3 regions of the Ruegeria sp. BE1 genome follow, and region 3 is predicted to be linked to each of the others. Evidence: riboswitches for the same ligand, from Rfam matches in the RefSeq annotation. Region 3 holds a riboswitch; each other region holds the start of a gene.
The links. A riboswitch is a leader RNA that binds a small molecule or an ion and turns the genes downstream of it on or off. The one in region 3 is predicted to bind cobalamin.
Positions count from the first base shown of each region.

Region 1 (5,696 bases), on a different contig from region 3:
GGCCGTCCTATGAGGGGTGGCAGCATGTAGATGCTGTGCGCGGTTGTGTTCACGGCAAGCCCGTGGTCATGCCGGGATCGGCCGGGTCTTACCTTGGGGTGATCGACCTGACTGTTCAGCAAACCGCAGACGGGCGCTGGGTGGTTGCCAGCCACCGGTCTGAGCTGCGATCGGTGTGCCCATTGAGCCCTTCTACCGACGATCCCGCAACCGAAGACCCTGACCTGATTTACCTGTTCGAGCAGGCACATACCGAAACCCGCCGCAAAGCAGCGCAGGCGGTGGGGCATACCGAGCAACACTTGCACAGCTATTTCAGTTTCTGCTCCGAAGACAGGGGTCTAGCGCTGGCCGCAGCCGCACAGGCCGCGGGTCTACGGCCTTATCTGCAGGGCACGGCCTATGCGCAGTTGCCGCTGATCTCGGCCATCGCCCCGTCTAAATTCGGTGGACGGGCCGGGCCCCGGTTCTTTACCGACGTGCCGGCGGGCGAGATTTGCCTGCGCCACGTCAAGGACCTGTATGTCTTTCCCAATGAGCTACAGGCGCTGATCCTTGATGGCGCTCAGCTCGGCGACTGGTTGGAAATGTCGGCCAGTGTGTTCAATCAGATCATACCCGGGCAGGAAACCAACTTGGTAGACCCCGGCCGCGTGGGCCATAACTTTGATATTCTTCATGGGCTCAGCTGCCAGATTGACCTGACGCAGCCCGCCCGGTTTGATCCGTCAGGGCAAACCATCCATCCCCAGGCCTCCCGGGTTCGGAACATCCTGTTTCAGGGCAACCCGCTGCGCCCTGATCAGCGTTTTGTGGTTGCTCTGAACAATTACAGAGCCAATGGCGGTGGTCACTTCCCGCATTTGGAGCGGGCAGAACGAATCCCCCTTCCGATCCTGTCAGTGCAGGAGGTCTTACAGGCCTATATCGCAGGCAACCTGCCACAGGACCCTTTGCACCATGTATCCCGGCCGTTTCGGTTTGCTCCGATACCCGGCGGCGCCACCGCACTGATCCGAACCGGCTCGAAAGCGACGCAACATATCTCAGAACTGGATGCTTATCGTCCGCAGGTGCTGGGCGAAGACGCCGAGGGTTTTTTACAAATCCGATTGGCCCTGTGACGGGTTGCGTTCCACCGGTTCCTTACTTATATCAAGCCCTGAGAGGTTGGCGCGGGCGAGCGCCTCGCCAACCTGGTCAGGTCCGGAAGGAAGCAGCCACAACGAGCCCCGCTTGGGTCGATGTCCAACCTCTCACTTCATCCCCACAAGAAGAATAATACGCGCTATGCGATCAGCTTTGGCCAGACGGCTGCGCTGCGTCGGGCGAACGCGCCGATATGGCCCACTTTGGTCAGACCGAAATCCCCCGGTGACAAGAGATGGCGGCGCGCGTGCGGTCCGTACAGATCGGCCAGCCGCCACACCGCGTTCGGCGGCACGACATCATCGTCGTCAAACGTGTACAAATCCACCGGGGTTCTCGATTGCGCCCACCCCGCGTCGGGCAGGGTCTGGCCGATCTCGGGCAGGTAATTGCGGGGCGCCGTGCACCAGCGGCGCCATTGCCAATAGACGCTGGCAGGCAAATCAGCGCCAAAGCCCAAGGCTTTGCCCGGCAGATAGCCGAGCGCTTTTACTGCAAGCGGCGCATGACCGTACCAGAACAACAAAGCCAGCGCCCGGTAAGGCCAAGGATGGTCAGACACTGTCACAGGCCCGGAGCAGACACATATCATACGGTCGATCAGATCAATATCCGGCTGAACAGGCCCCAACATACCACCGACGGAATGACCGATGCTCCACTGCTGAGCCTCGGGAAACCGTCTCCGCATCTCGGTTCGCGCCGCAGGCATATCGATCAAAGCCCAATCCGCCATTGTGACCGTGGATGCCTTTAACGGCCCCTTCAGCGAATGGCCAAAATCGCTGTAGTCATAGGTCATGCAAGCCATGCCCTGTTCGGCCGCCAACCACCGGGCAAAGTGCTGGTAATAGTCGCGCGGCACACCTGTCGCACCGTGAATCACAACGGCAACTTCAGGATCAGCCACCGGCGCATAAAGACGCGCGGACAGCGTGCCTGTGCCCGAGGGGAATTCGAAGTCCTGCGTCGATACAGTCTGCGCGGTGTCCAGCATGGCGCGGCTCCCGATTCTGAACCAGACGGTTCACTTTTCTATACCGGCCCGATTTCCCGACCCAAGTCAACAGGGGCGCAACATGACCATGCGTCCACCTCGTCGCGTCAATTGCGCGCTTGACTCGGGTCACCTGCACCCGCTAGCGATTGCGCGATGGTTCTCGTCCCCGATCTTCGGGGCGGGATGAAAAGGGAACACGGTGCGGTTCTGATTGGCTATGCCGATATGAACCAAGGCCGCGACTGCCCCCGCAACTGTAAGCGGTGAGCAATGCCAAAATACCACTGGCCGAAAGGCTGGGAAGGTCGGCAACGCGATGACCCGCAAGTCAGGAGACCTGCCATCGAACACAACTGTAACTCGGGCGGGGTGTCCGGGCAGGTCGTCAGTTCGCTGTCACACCTGATCTTTGCCCCGCTCAATGCGCGGAGGGCGCAGTATGATCTGGAAGACAAAGACGCACGAATTCTCAGCCACCCTATGCCAGAAAACCGGCAAGACCTGCCCGGCCCTGGCGCAGATGGCCCGCGCCATCGTGCAAGCCATGGAAAGCGCAATACCGGCCACATCCGACGATTTCGAATTTGAAGGCAGCGCAGAGCTGGCCCATTGCCCGCAAGGATGTGCTGTTCGGTATCGGGCGAACAGAGACCAAATCCTCATGTTCGGCGGGGCCGAGGCTGACGCCCCCATCGACGCGCTGGAGGACTACGCAGAAATGCTGTTCGGGCCAGAGTTCACCACCCGCCCGGCTCAGATGTTGCCGACGCCTCCTTGCGCAATGCTGCAAGTGTCGAAACTGGCAACCGGGGCGGCGGTCCGGCCGGAACAGCGGGTGGCTCTCTAATCTATCCTTCCGGGGTGGCGCGATGGGCTTGCACCGCCCATTCCATCTGACCTTCGGTTTCGACCGCACAAGGGCGAACCGCGCGCAGGCGCTTCAGCGCCGCGTCCGGCAACTCGCCCAGTTCGACCATCAGGCGTAGCACGACCATTCCCGAGCGTCCGCACCCGCCCCGACAATGGACCAGCACCCGCCCCGCACCGGCCAATACCTCTTTCGCTGCGGTGCTGACCTCGGGCCAGACGGCCTGAATATCAGAGGGCGGCGTGCCAAAATCGGCAACCGGCAAATGCGCCCATTGGATACCCGCATCGCGAAGATCATCCCCAAGGCGAGAGGCGCCTGCCTGCTGCATCTCCGCACCAGTGGTCATCGAAATCACCAGCTGCGGCTGCCATTCCCGCAGGACCGAGAAATCCCGCACGTAGCCCCCCGCCCGACCCGGCAGAGGCGACAGGGCAAGCAGCCCGTTTCCCACGTTCACTGCATGAATCGCAAAATGACTCATCTGCGCGCCCCTTTTTTCAGATGCGCTTCTACGATGCGCAAAGCGCGATGCAAACCGAATTTCACCCATTGCGGCGGTGGACGCGGGCGGCGGGGGTCTCTACGCTGCATCGGAACCCGAATCCGACAGAGCCCCCATGACCGACACGCCCAGCCCCGCCTATCAGGTTCTTGCCCGCAAATACCGCCCGGAAACCTTTGCCGATCTGGTCGGTCAGGACGCCATGGTGCGCACCCTGAAAAACGCGTTCGAGGCGGATCGGATCGCGCAAGCCTTCATCATGACCGGCATTCGCGGCACCGGCAAAACCACGACGGCCCGGATCATTGCCAAGGGCATGAACTGCATCGGACCCGATGGTACTGGTGGCCCAACGACCGAGCCTTGCGGCCAGTGTGAACACTGCACCGCCATAATGGAAGGCCGCCATGTCGACGTGATGGAGATGGACGCCGCCAGCCGTACCGGCGTGAATGACATCCGCGAGATCATCGACAGTGTCCGTTACCGCGCGGCCAGCGCCCGCTACAAGATTTACATCATCGATGAGGTCCACATGCTGTCGACCAGCGCCTTCAACGCGCTGCTCAAGACGCTTGAGGAACCGCCCGAGCATGTAAAGTTCATCTTTGCCACCACCGAGATTCGCAAAGTGCCGGTGACGGTCCTGTCCCGCTGTCAGCGCTTTGACCTGCGGCGGATCGAGCCCGAGGACATGATCGGCCTTCTGAACAAGATCGCAGCGGCCGAGAACGCGCAAATCGCCGAGGATGCGCTGGCCCTGATCACCCGTGCTGCCGAAGGGTCGGCACGGGATGCAACCTCGCTGCTGGATCAGGCTATTTCCCACGGCGCCGGGGAAACCAGCGCCGATCAGGTGCGCGCCATGCTGGGTCTGGCCGACCGCGGGCGTGTGCTGGACCTGATGAACATGATCCTGCGTGGGGACGCCGCCGGCGCGCTGACCGAACTTGGCGCGCAATATGCCGAAGGGGCCGACCCGCTGGCCGTGCTGCGCGATCTGGCCGAGATCACCCATTGGGTCTCGGTCGTCAAAATCACCCCGGATGCAGCCGAAGACCCCACGGTGTCCCCCGATGAACGCGCCCGCGGACAGCAAATGGCCGAGGCCCTGCCGATGCGCGTTCTGACCCGCATGTGGCAGATGCTGCTGAAAGCGCTCGAGGAGGTCTCGGCCGCGCCCAACGCCATGATGGCCGCCGAAATGGCCGTGATCCGCCTGACCCATGTGGCCGACCTACCCAGCCCGGAAGAGCTGATCAAACGGCTGCAGGATGCTCCACCCCCACCGCCCAACGGCGGGCCCGGCGGAGGAATACCCGCTCCGACACACGCCGCCTCGGTAGCCACGAGTTATGTGCCGCCCGCGCGCGGCAGTGCCGGCGCGCCAACTGCTGCTCTGGCGCAGGATGTGCAGACGGCTCTGGCCCGCTACCCCAGCTTTGAGCATGTGGTCGAACTCATCCGCACGAACCGGGATGTGAAGCTGCTGGTCGAGGTTGAAAACGGTGTCCGGCTGGTCTCATACCAACCGGGGCGGATTGAGTTTACACCCACGGATTCCGCGCCCACCGATCTTGCCGCACGGATGGGAACGGCGTTGCAACGCTGGACCGGAAACCGTTGGGCCGTCACGATCGTGGCCAACGGAGAAGCCGCAACCATCGCCGAGTTGCGCGATGCCGCCGATCTGGCGGTCAAAGCCGAGGCCGAGCAACATCCGCTGGTTCAGGCGGTTCTGATGCATTTCCCCAAGGCCCGGATCAAAAGCATAGAAACCCCCGAACAACGCGCCGCCAAGGTCGAAACCGAAGCCCTGCCCGAGGTCGAGGACGAATGGGATCCGTTCGAGGAAGACTGACATTGGCCTGCCAAAACCAACAAGCCCTCCCGCGCCCGCCACGGGCCATCGGCTGACGCCGATACCCCTGACTGGCCCAAGGGGAGGAAAGGTCTTGCCAAAGACCTTGACGACGGGCGGGAGCCCTTGTGCCGCATGCACAGCGCCCGTATTTAGGCTGCAAACCGAACCACAGGAGAAAACACGATGCTCAAAGGACTAGGCGGTCTGGGCGACATGGCCAAGATGATGAAATCCGCACAGGACCTGCAAACCAAGATGACCGAAATGCAGGAAGAGCTGAACAACCTGATGGTGGTCGGTGAATCCGGTG
Region 1 covers NZ_JBQFTY010000003.1:483,976-489,671, reverse strand. Annotated here, with positions in the region: gene ACR0J5_RS12595 (bifunctional 2',3'-cyclic-nucleotide 2'-phosphodiesterase/3'-nucleotidase) at 1-1,124, shown strand, start outside; RNA gene ffs (signal recognition particle sRNA small type) at 1,164-1,262, shown strand; gene ACR0J5_RS12585 (alpha/beta hydrolase family protein) at 1,289-2,146, opposite strand; cobalamin riboswitch at 2,287-2,508, shown strand; gene ACR0J5_RS12580 (hypothetical protein) at 2,589-2,996, shown strand; gene ACR0J5_RS12575 (dual specificity protein phosphatase family protein) at 2,998-3,570, opposite strand; gene ACR0J5_RS12570 (DNA polymerase III subunit gamma/tau) at 3,638-5,383, shown strand; gene ACR0J5_RS12565 (YbaB/EbfC family nucleoid-associated protein) at 5,570-5,696, shown strand, end outside.
Region 1: linked by a shared signal. The riboswitch ahead of ACR0J5_RS12580 (hypothetical protein) and the one ahead of ACR0J5_RS08275 (DUF1636 family protein) in region 3 are both predicted to bind cobalamin.

Region 2 (5,696 bases), on a different contig from region 3:
TGACGATCCATGGCGACGCGCTGAATGACGGGTTTACGGCCGAGCTTATGACCGATGGAACATGCAATGCGATTGAGCGGCAGACCTATTGCGCGATCTCTGCGCAGCACCCAGTGACGCAATAAGCATCCAAGACCCCACAGGGGAAACAACGGGGCGGCATGGTTGGCCGCCCCGATTTCGTTCAGAACTTAGCTCGCAGGTGTGCTCAGCGCGTCCAGCAGCGTGCCCAGATTGTGCTGGAACATCGCCAGATAGCTGGTCGCCGGGCCACCACGCTCGGACAGCGCATCCGAGAACAAGCGCCCCCCGATCTCGATACCCGTTTCGTCTGAGATCTGCTGAACCAGCGCAGGGCTGGTGATGTTTTCAACGAACAACGCCGCCACGCCTTCGCCCTTCAGCTGGTCGATCAGTACCGCCAGTTCCTGGGCCGAGGGCTCGGCCTCGGTGTCGATACCAACGGGCGCCAGGAAGGTCAGGCCGTAGGCATCCGCCAGATAGCCGAACGCGTCATGCGCGGTGACAACTGTGCGGCGATCTGCCGGCAGATCGGCCAGTTTGGTTTTGGTCTCGGCGTCCAGAGCTTCAAGCTGCGCAATGTAAGCATCCGCGTTGGCGGTGATCTCATCAGCGTGTTCGGGCATGGCCGCTTTCATCGCATCCGCCACGTTGGTCACGTAGATCACGCCATTGGTCAACGCGTTCCAGGCATGGGGATCGATTTCGCCGTCCACCTTCACAGGAGTGATACCATCGGTGGCGACATGCACGGTGGCCTCGGTCCCGGATTCCGAGATCAGCGTGTCGGACCAGGTTTCAAATCCCAAACCGTTGACAAAGATGATGTCCGCCTGGGCGACGGCCTTGGCGTCGGCAACCGACGGCTGATAGACATGCGCGTCGGCATCGGGGCCAACGATGGTTGTCACCGTGGCCAGATCGCCTACGACCTCTTCGACCATATCGCCCAGAATTGAAAAGCTGGCGACGATCTGGATGTCTTCGTCAGCAGCTGCAGCCGGAAATGCGGCCAGAGCAAAGGACGCCGAGGCAATACCGGCGTAGAGGGATTTAATAAGAGTCATTTTGCTCTCTCTTCCTGTTGAATTTGCGCAAGGGGGACGCTCTTTGAAACGGACGATTTGCGCAGCCGTCCGCCAAACCCAAGGGGGCCGAAAATGGCCGAGATCAGAAAGAACACACCCGCCACCAGCACAATGGCCGGGCCCGAGGGCGTGTTTGGAAACAGGTAGGACAGGCTAAGCCCGATCCAGCAGCTGGACAGGGCAAAGACAAAGCCCAAAACCAGCTGCGCCGTGATTGTGCTGGCCCAATAGCGCGCCGCCGTTGCAGGCAGGATCATCAGACCGACAGCCATCAACGTACCCAGCGTCTTGAACGCGGCCAGCAGGTTCAAAACCAGCAGCAGCATGAAACCTTGATCCACCAGCCACGGCCAGCGTGTTTGGGTTTCGAAATAGACCGGGTCGCATGTGCTCACGATCAGCGGGCGCAGAAGAAAGGCAAACGCCACCAGCGTTACAGTCGCAACCCCGCCCACCAGCAACATCGAGGCATCGTCAATCCCAAGGATCGAGCCGAAGAGAAAGCTTTTCAGCGGCACCGCAGACCCGGCCGCCGACAAGATAAAGATCCCCACCGCCAACGCGATCAGATAGAGAGATGCAAGGCTGGCATCGCTGCGCAGGATGGTTCTGCGCGCCAGAAACGCGGTCAGAATGGCAACGCCTACGCCCGCAATCAGCCCACCGACCAATAGCGACATGACCGACAGGCCCGCCGTGACAAAGCCGATAACGATGCCGGGCGTAATCGCATGGGCCATCGCCTCACCCGCCAGCGACAAGCGGCGCAGAACAAGGAACGCCCCCACCGGCGCGACCGAGGCCGACAGAACCGTTGTCGCCACAAAAGCGCGGCGCATGAACGCAAAGCTCCACATTTCGGCGAAAAGATCAAACATATGCGCTCTCCGATGCGGGGGAGTTGTTGCGGAACATCCATGAGGCCTGGCTTTCCGACATATAGCCCTGTGCAACCAGCCGATGTGGGGTCAGCACTTCATTGACCGACCCGTGCGTTGCCTCTTGTCCGCCCAGCAACAGGGCATGGCTGCAATGATCCAGAACCGAGGACAGATCATGCACGACCAACACCACTGCACGGCCTTCGTCGCGCCAACGGCGGATGATCTTCAAAAGATGCTCCTCGGTGGATTGGTCGACGGCGGCAAAGGGTTCGTCCAGCAGGATCAACGGGGCGTCCTGCATGATGACCCGCGCAAACAGCGCTCGCTGCAATTGGCCACCCGACAGCATATGCAGGGGGCGGTCCGCGATATCGAGAACACCGGCCTCATCCAAGGCGGCGGTCATCCGATCCCGCGCCGCGCTGTCCAGTCCGGACCGAAATCCAAACCCGCGCCACGCACCCATCGCGGCCAGATCCCGCACGCGTATGGGAAACCGCCGGTCGAATTCGGTCATCTGCGCCAGATAGCCAATTTCGCGCGGGCGTCCCTGCGGCCAGTGCAGACTGCCGGAAAGAGGGTCCATCAGGCCCAGCATCATTTTGACAAACGTACTCTTGCCAGAGCCATTGGCGCCCAGCACCGCAAGGGTGGTTCCGGCCTCAATATCCATCGAGAGGCGGCGAAACAGCGTCAGATCACTATATCCAAGCGTCAGGTCGCGCAGTTGCAGAACAGTTGTCATCAGATCACCGCGTAGATCGATAGCCACAACAGCGCCGACAGTGCCAATGCACCCGCAACCTGCGCTATCACACTATATTCAGTCAGGCACCGGCCCCACTTGGTCATGGCGCGCCTGATCATTGATGCGCACTCCAAGCAACGGCGCGCATAGGAAGGTCCACAGGAAAGGCGTCTACCCCGTGTGTCCCACCATATGGGACAGGAGATTTTTGTACTGACATAGGCCTCGGCTCCTCCGATTGGTCGGGGGGCAAGCAAGGACACGTCTTTTTACGGCATGGACCGTTTGAAACACTGTCTACTCCCTCTGGGACACCCCGCCCAGCTACGTTAAAATCGGATGGCAGGTCTCCTGACTTGCGGGTCAACGCTGTCCCGATCCTTCCCAGGCTTTGGCCCAGTGGACGATCTCGGGTCGCTTACCGCCTACAGTTGCGGGGGCAGTTACGGATTTGGCATGAAAAGCGCCGCACCGTATTCCCTTTTATCCCGTCCCGCAGATCGCGGTCAGGGAACCATCACGGCGACAAAACACAAACGGGGTTGATTCGACAAGAGATCACACTAGGACTTCACCATTTTGTGGCTGGGGCACGTTTTGTGCGAAAAAGAAATTTATCGGACCTTCACCCTATATATTGACAAGAAGTGGCAACCAAACTCTATATACAGTTGCTTCGGTTCTTTCGATTCCTGTCGAAAGCTAAGAGGGAAACCGGTGAAAAACCGGCGCTGCCCCCGCAACTGTAAGCGGATCGTTCGGCTGGACACGCCACTGAAAGCGTGCTTTTGGGAAGGCCAGTCCGAACCACGATCCGCAAGCCAGGAGACCTGCCGGGCGCAAATGATAACCACGAACGGAGGGTTCGGGGGCGTGTTCTGGGGCATTTTCCCCGCAGCGTCCTCGACTTTGATTAAAGGACAGAGGACGACATGAGCATTACCGTATATTCCAAACCCGCCTGCGTACAATGCACCGCAACCACCCGCGCGCTGGATGCAAAGGGCGTCGCCTATGATGTGGTCGATCTGACTCAGGACGATAGCGCCATGACCCACGTGACCGAGCTGGGCTATCGTCAGGCCCCCGTTGTGGTCGCTGGCAGCGCACATTGGTCGGGCTTTCGCCCCGACATGATCGCCCAGCTGGCCTGATCCATGACCGCGCCGATCCCGGCGCTGGTCTATTTCTCATCGAAATCCGGAAACACCCACCGCTTTGTGACGCGGCTGGGGCTGACCTCTTTCCGCATTCCGACCGGGATGGACCCGCTGCCTGACCCCAAAGGCCCCTATGTTCTGATCTGCCCGACCTATGCCGATGGCGAGGGGCGCGGGGCGGTTCCGAAACAGGTGATCCGGTTTCTGAACGACCCGGCCCGCCGCGCCGGGATCATCGGGGTGATCGGCGCTGGAAATCGCAACTTTGGTGCGACCTACGCCATGTCCGGTCGCATCATCGCCCAGAAATGCAACGTTCCGCTGCTCTATTCCTTCGAGCTGGCCGGCACTGACACCGACATCGCCCGCGTCCGCGCCGGGCTTGAAAAACTAGGGAGACACCAATGCTCGACAGCAGCGTAAATGAGCAGGACTATCACGCGCTGAACGCGATGCTGAACCTTTACGATGGTGAGGGGAAGATCAGGTTCGACGCAGACCGCATGGCCGCGCGGCAGTATTTCCTGCAGCATGTGAACCAGAACACCGTGTTCTTCCACTCGCTGGATGAAAAGCTGGGCTATCTGGTGTCCGAAGGCTATTACGAAGCGGCCGTTCTGGACCAGTATTCCAAGAACTTCATGCGTCAGATCTGGGATTCGGCCTATGCCAAGAAATTCCGGTTTCCGACCTTTCTGGGCGCGTTCAAGTATTACACCTCGTACACTCTGAAAACCCGCGACGGGCAACGGTATCTTGAGCGGTACGAAGACCGCGTTGTGATGACCGCACTGGCACTGGCGCGCGGGGATGAGGCGCTGGCCCTGTCCTTCATGGAGGAAATTCTGGATGGCCGGTTCCAACCCGCCACGCCAACCTTCCTGAACGCGGGCAAGGCGTCACGTGGTGAGCTGATCTCGTGCTTTCTGCTGCGGTTGGAAGACAACATGGAAAGCATCGGGCGCGGCATCAACTCGGCCCTGCAACTGTCCAAGCGCGGCGGCGGTGTGGCGCTGCTGCTGACCAATATCCGCGAGCATGGCGCACCGATCAAGGGGATCGAAAACCAGTCCTCGGGCGTGATCCCTGTGATGAAACTGTTGGAGGATAGCTTTTCCTACGCCAACCAACTGGGCGCGCGGCAAGGGGCTGGGGCCGTGTATATGAACGCGCACCACCCCGATATCATGCGGTTCCTCGACACCAAGCGCGAAAACGCGGATGAGAAAATCCGTATCAAGACCCTCAGCCTTGGCGTGGTCATCCCCGACATCACCTTTGAACTGGCGAAAAAGAACGCCGATATGTACCTGTTCTCACCGCATGACGTGGAAAAGGTCTATGGCGTGCCCTTCTCGGAAATCTCGGTCACCGAGAAATATCACGAGATGGTGGATGACAAACGCATCCGCAAATCCAAGGTCAACGCGCGCGAGTTCTTTCAGACCATTGCCGAGATTCAGTTCGAATCCGGCTATCCCTATGTGATGTTCGAGGACACGGTGAACCGGATGAACCCAATCGCGGGCCGGATCAACATGTCGAACCTGTGCTCGGAAATCCTGCAGGTGAATGAGGCGTCGGAATTCAATGATGACCTCAGCTATGCGCATCTGGGCACGGACATCTCGTGCAACCTCGGGTCGCTGAACATCGCCAAGACGATGGATGGCGGCGATCTGGGCCGCACTGTTGGCGCTGCGATCCGCGCACTGACGGCAGTGTCTGAGATGTCGGCGATTGACTCGGTCCCCTCCGTGCGTCGTGGCAATGATGAAAGCCACGCGATTGGTCT
Region 2 covers NZ_JBQFTY010000005.1:221,126-226,821, forward strand. Annotated here, with positions in the region: gene ACR0J5_RS15905 (hypothetical protein) at 1-125, shown strand, start outside; gene ACR0J5_RS15910 (metal ABC transporter solute-binding protein, Zn/Mn family) at 192-1,088, opposite strand; gene ACR0J5_RS15915 (metal ABC transporter permease) at 1,085-1,987, opposite strand; gene ACR0J5_RS15920 (metal ABC transporter ATP-binding protein) at 1,980-2,738, opposite strand; cobalamin riboswitch at 3,066-3,275, opposite strand; cobalamin riboswitch at 3,402-3,594, shown strand; gene nrdH (glutaredoxin-like protein NrdH) at 3,674-3,895, shown strand; gene nrdI (class Ib ribonucleoside-diphosphate reductase assembly flavoprotein NrdI) at 3,911-4,324, shown strand; gene nrdE (class 1b ribonucleoside-diphosphate reductase subunit alpha) at 4,306-5,696, shown strand, end outside.
Region 2: linked by a shared signal. The riboswitch ahead of ACR0J5_RS15920 (metal ABC transporter ATP-binding protein) and the one ahead of ACR0J5_RS08275 (DUF1636 family protein) in region 3 are both predicted to bind cobalamin.

Region 3 (5,696 bases):
TGGGCGCATCTGACAGGTTCAGCCAGCCAGTGACCCGGTCCAGAATCGCCTCGATCCGTTCGGGTTCAGCCCGGTGGGCAAAGCGCGAATACTCCAGATGCGGATCGCGCTTACCCGGTTCCTTGAACGAAGCGATGCCCGCCGAAATACGCCCGTCCACCTCGGGCAGCACCACGTGCATGGCAAGGTCGGCGGGCGACAGACCCCGTTCGGCCTCGGCCCAGGCTTTGCGGCGCGAGGTGGCCAGCGCGACCTGAAACACAGGAACATTGCCTGCATCAAGGGGCGAAGTGCCCGACGCGCCTTTGCCCGAAAAAGACGTGGCGTTGATGATTGCCGATGGTTTCAGTGCGGTGATGTTTTCCCGCAGCCACTCGGCAGCTGCCGGCGCTTTCAGCGATGGCGCGAACATGCCAACCGCATTGAACCCACGGTCACGCAGGCTGCGGATCAAAGCCGCAACGGGCGCGGTGTCGGCGGATGTCAGATAGGCGCGGTAGAAGGTCACAAGGATGCGTTTGGCATCGCCAGAGAACGCTTCATCCATCGGAATCACGCCGCGATCCGGGCACCATGCACCGCATTCGGGGATGGTTTTCGCACCCATCACCGGCCCGGCATAAAGCCCGGCGGCCAATGCCATTTGCGCCAGCGCGGCCTGCGCTGCAACTTCGCCACCCGTGTCACACAGATGCGCCAGACGGCGCAGGGTTGAGACGGGCAGGGTGGAAAACTCATCCAATCGTGTATCTTCGCGCCCATCGGCGGGCAGGACGGCCAGAGCCAATCCCTTGGCCTGCGCCAGCGCCAGAACCTGCTGCAACCCGTAGGCCCAATAGGGCACCCCGCCGATCAGACGGATCAGGATGCCCTTTGCCCCCTCCAACGTCTGTTCGACATAGGTGTCAACGGACAGGGGATGTTTCAGCGCCGTCAGATTGGCCAGCCGCATTGTCGGCATGCGCCCTTCGGGCCCGCCACCGCGATGCCAGCCCGCCGCAAAAGCGCCAAGGTCGCTGTCCGAAAAGGACAGCACCACCAAATCCGCAGGGCTCTGGCCCAGATCGGTTGGGGTTTCGGTTTCCTCTAACCCGTGGCTTTCGCGAAAGACGACGTGCATGGCTTACTCGGCGGCCTCGGTCACGCCCACGAGGATATCGCGGATTTCAGCCTCTTTGATGTCGTCATGCTCGGCAATGACGACCAGACGCGAGCGACGCTCTTCGCCGGGTTCCCACGGGCGGTCATATTGGTGACGGACGCGCGCACCCACGGCCTGCACCAGCAGACGCATCGGTTTGCCCTGTACGGCGGCATAACCTTTGACGCGTAGGATGTTCTTCTCATTTGCCAGGCGTTCGATTTTCGCCACCAGATCGGCAGGATCGGTCTGTTCCGGCAGCTCGACAATGATGCTTTCGAAATCGTCATGTTCGTGATCGTGGTGGCCGTCATGATGCGACGGACGCGCGTCCATGTCATCCTCTGCCGCGGCCTCCAGACCCAACACGACGCGCACATCCACAGCGCCTTCGGCGACCTCGACGACAGGCAGGGGGCGCGGAGCCTCGGCTGCGATGATCTCTTTGGCTTTGGCCACGCCTTCGGGGCCAGCCAGATCAGGCTTGGTCAGCAGGATGATGTCGGCGCAGGAAATCTGATCTTCGAACACCTCGGACAGGGGTGTTTCGTGATCAATCGAGTCATCGGCCAGACGCTGGGCATCCACCGCCTCGACATTGGGCGCAAACCGACCGGCGGCGACGGCCTCGGCATCGGCCAGCGCGATCACGCCATCCACAGTGATCTTCGAGCGGATATCGGGCCAGTCGAACGCCTTCAGCAACGGCTTGGGCAGGGCGAGGCCAGAGGTTTCGATCAGGATGTGATCCGGGCGCGGCTCCAACGCCATAAGCGCCTCAATCGTGGGGATGAAATCATCGGCCACGGTGCAGCAGATGCAGCCATTTGCCAGTTCCATGATGTTCTCGGCCGGGCAATCCGGGATGGCGCAGGATTTCAGGGTGTCGCCATCCACACCCACATCGCCAAACTCGTTGACCACAACGGCCAGACGTTTGCCCTGCGGGTTCTGCATCAGGTGACGCACCAAGGTGGTTTTGCCCGAGCCCAAAAAGCCGGTGATCACAGTGACGGGAAGTTTTTCAAGAGTGCTCATTTCAGGGCTCCAATCGGGGGAATGCGGGCCGCACAGTTTTTGCGGAAATGTTCAGGGCGTTCGCGCCATTTGACCAGACCGTCCTCGGTCGCGAGATATTTGGTCACGCCTTCGATGATGGTCTCGACATGGTCGGTTTCATTGAGGTTCTCATAGACAAAGGTCCAGCGCGCAGGGCCACCGCGCAGCACGATTGAACACCCCTGATCGCAGTTCGACAGGCACTCGACCGGTTTCAGCTCGATCCCCTCGGGCAACTCGGCCTCTGCCAGCGCCTTGTGCAACAAGGTGCCGGGCCGTTGGGCGTCATCCTCAACCGGCAGGCCACGGCGACAGGTGGTGCAGACCAGCAGTTCGACTGGCGCGCTTTCGGTCACGTCTCTCATCCCCCCAAATCCTCTTCGCGGGGGACGGGGTTTCATGCGGGCCACGTCGGTACATGGACCCGACACCGGATCACCCCGTCCGGTTTCTAGTTCGGGCGCTGGCAGGTCTCCCGGCTTGCGGATGTCAGAGGATCACTCTGGCAGATGTCCCGCCTTCCCGGTCCTATTGGGCCAGTGGCTTTGGGCACCCTCTCCGGTCACGGTCGCGGGGGCGGCTGCGTTTGACGGATGACCCGCTGACGCATTCCCTTTTCATCTGCACATGCAGACACCAACGACAGCGACATGCGGCAGTGTTGGCCCGCTTGTCAAGCGAGTCGCGCCGATCCGCGGCAGGGCGGGTAAAAAGCGACCTGTCTGCGTCGCTGGGCGGCATGATCCCCGGTTGCCAACGTGCTGGCATGGAACCAGAACACAAGCGGGAGGGCGTGTCGCATGAAGGTAGGGTTTATCGGGCTGGGCAATGTCGGCGGCAAGCTGTCAGGTTCGCTGTTGCGCAACGGGATTGATCTGACGGTTCACGATCTCAATCCGGATTTGGTCGCAGCGTTTGTGGCAAAAGGGGCCATAGCGGCCGAGGGACCGGCCCAGCTGATGCGCGATTGCGAGGCGGTGATCACGTGCCTGCCTTCCCCGACCGCGTCAGACGCCGTGATGCAAGAGATGCTGCCCGAGGTCCGTCCGGGCAAAATCTGGATGGAGATGTCCACCACCGACGAGGCCGAGGTCAAGCGCCTTGGCGCCATGGTCATCAAGGCCGGTGGTGCGGCTGTCGATTGCCCTGTGTCAGGCGGATGCCACCGGGCGGCGACGGGTAATATCTCGATTTTCGCAGGCTGTGACCGCGATACCTTTGAGCGCATCCTGCCGTTCCTGACCACGATGGGCCGCCGGGTGCTGCATACCGGCGATTTGGGCACGGCCTCGGTTCTGAAAGTGATGACCAACTATCTGGCCACGGCCAACCTGATCACATGCTGCGAGGCGCTGGTGACGGCCAAAGCTGCGGGTATGGACCTGAACACGACCTACGAGGCCATCAAGATCTCGTCTGGCACGTCCTTTGTGCATGAGACCGAAAGCCAGGTCATCCTGAACGGCTCACGCGATATTTCGTTCACGATGGACCTTGTGAAAAAGGATATCGGCCTGTTTCAGGACGTCGCCGACCGGGCCGGGGTCCCGCTTGAGATCAACCCGGCGATGATCCGTATCTTTGACGACGGGATTGCCCGCTTTGGCCCGCGCGAATTGTCGCCCAATATCATCAAGCGGCTGGAAGAGGCCACAGGTCTGAACATCACCGCGCCGGGTTTTCCGACTGAGATGCTGGACGATGAGCCCGAAGAACCCGGATACGAGGTCATCCCCCAAGGGCGTGGGGCCGAATGACGCAAGCGAAGGGCTTTGGTCGGTTGGCCGAAAACTGGAGAAGTGGAGGCGAGTACCTGTTTTGAAATCGAACCCACTCTGAACTAATTGATAATAAAAACAGATACTTAAGCGAATCTCACATTCTTCGTAACCAAGAAATGTTGCGGGATTTGTTGCGGGATTTGGTTGCGAACTCTCTCACAACCAAATCGCCTTAACCTTCATCATCTTTTAGTTTTGGTATCCCGAGAATTGGGTCATCACTAGGCTCTGGGAAGATCAACTGGTTTTGCGTTTCCAACAATTGATCGTAGATTTCGGCTTCACTCTCATCAACGGTTTCGTCCGCGTCATCTTCCTCTGTTTCGCTGGGTGGCGCTATCCTCAGTTCGATAGTCAGGCTCTCTGCGCACTGCTGCGGCAATGATTGAGCGTTACGCGCAGGTTTCGCCGGGTGAAACTGATGACGTTTTGACGCTTCTAAGTGAGGCCAAGGAGAGCAAAGCGTGAACGGAATTGTAAAATGGATTGTAAAATGCGCTTCGGCAGAAATTGCCAATGCTTCTAACCCATTGAAAAGTAGTGGAGGCGAGTACCGGAATCGAACCGGTGTACACGGATTTGCAATCCGCTGCGTCACCACTCCGCCAACTCGCCTTTTCAAGTAAAATCAAATACTTGCTGTGGTGTGGCAGGGGTTTTAACACCTTTCTTTTGGGGCGTCCAGAGGATAGATGGGAAAAATCGGCCGCCGGGTTGCGCGGCGTCTGTCAGGCGGTCTCCAAATGACTGTGATTTGACCAAACTTTCCGTACCATAGCCGTTGCCGCCTTGCCTTGGATATGGCACAAGCCAATCACCCTTGGGACAAACAAGAGCGATCCAATGACCGATTACGCAACCCGTCGCCGCACGATGGTGGATACGCAAATCCGGCCCTCTGATGTTACGAAATTTCCGATCATCGACGCCATGCTGACCGTTCAGCGCGAGAACTTCGTGCCCGATGCGCAGCGCGAAGCCGCCTATAGCGAAGGACTGATCGAGCTGGGGAACGGGCGTTGCATGTTGGAGCCGCGGACGCTGGCCAAAATACTGGATGCGTTGAATATCGGCAATGATGAAGCGGTTTTGGATATTGCGCCCGCAATGGGCTATTCCACGGCTGTCGCGGCGCGTATGGCGCAGCTTGTTGTTGCCGTCGAGGAAGATGAAGCTTTGGCCGCCGAGGCGCAAACTGTTCTCATGGAGGCAGATGCCGACAATGCGATCGTGCATGTGGGCCCACTGGCACAAGGCGCACAAGAGCATGGGCCTTATGATGTCATCATGGTTCAGGGTGGGGTCGAAGAGGTGCCGGATGCCCTGCTTGAGCAGCTCAAGGATCACGGGCGCATCGCTTGTCTGTTCGTCGAAGGGCAGCTGGGCACGGTTCGGATCGGGTATAAATCCGGAGGACGGGTCACCTGGCGTCACGGATTCAACGCAAATGCGCCGGTTTTAAAGGCATTTTGCACTGAGCGTGCATTTTCGCTATAGTTCACATCGTTATTAGTGTTGCTGCCTTGATTAGTTGAAAACAAACACGCAAACTGTGTCTAGGGCAGCGTAATTTTGGTTTGAGAAGGATTTGGTTATGCGTTCATGGACGGGGGGGAAAGTAGTTAAGGCATTGGCACTGACGGCGGGAATAGCGCTGAGTGCTGTGCCGGGAAAGGCGGTCTGGGCAGACAACCTGACAGATGCCTTTATCGGGG
Region 3 covers NZ_JBQFTY010000002.1:403,893-409,588, reverse strand. Annotated here, with positions in the region: gene cobN (cobaltochelatase subunit CobN) at 1-1,120, opposite strand, end outside; gene cobW (cobalamin biosynthesis protein CobW) at 1,124-2,179, opposite strand; gene ACR0J5_RS08275 (DUF1636 family protein) at 2,176-2,565, opposite strand; cobalamin riboswitch at 2,649-2,856, opposite strand; gene ACR0J5_RS08270 (NAD(P)-dependent oxidoreductase) at 3,001-3,957, shown strand; gene ACR0J5_RS08265 (hypothetical protein) at 4,154-4,498, opposite strand; tRNA gene ACR0J5_RS08260 (tRNA-Cys) at 4,523-4,596, opposite strand; gene ACR0J5_RS08255 (protein-L-isoaspartate O-methyltransferase family protein) at 4,825-5,478, shown strand; gene ACR0J5_RS08250 (TolC family outer membrane protein) at 5,576-5,696, shown strand, end outside.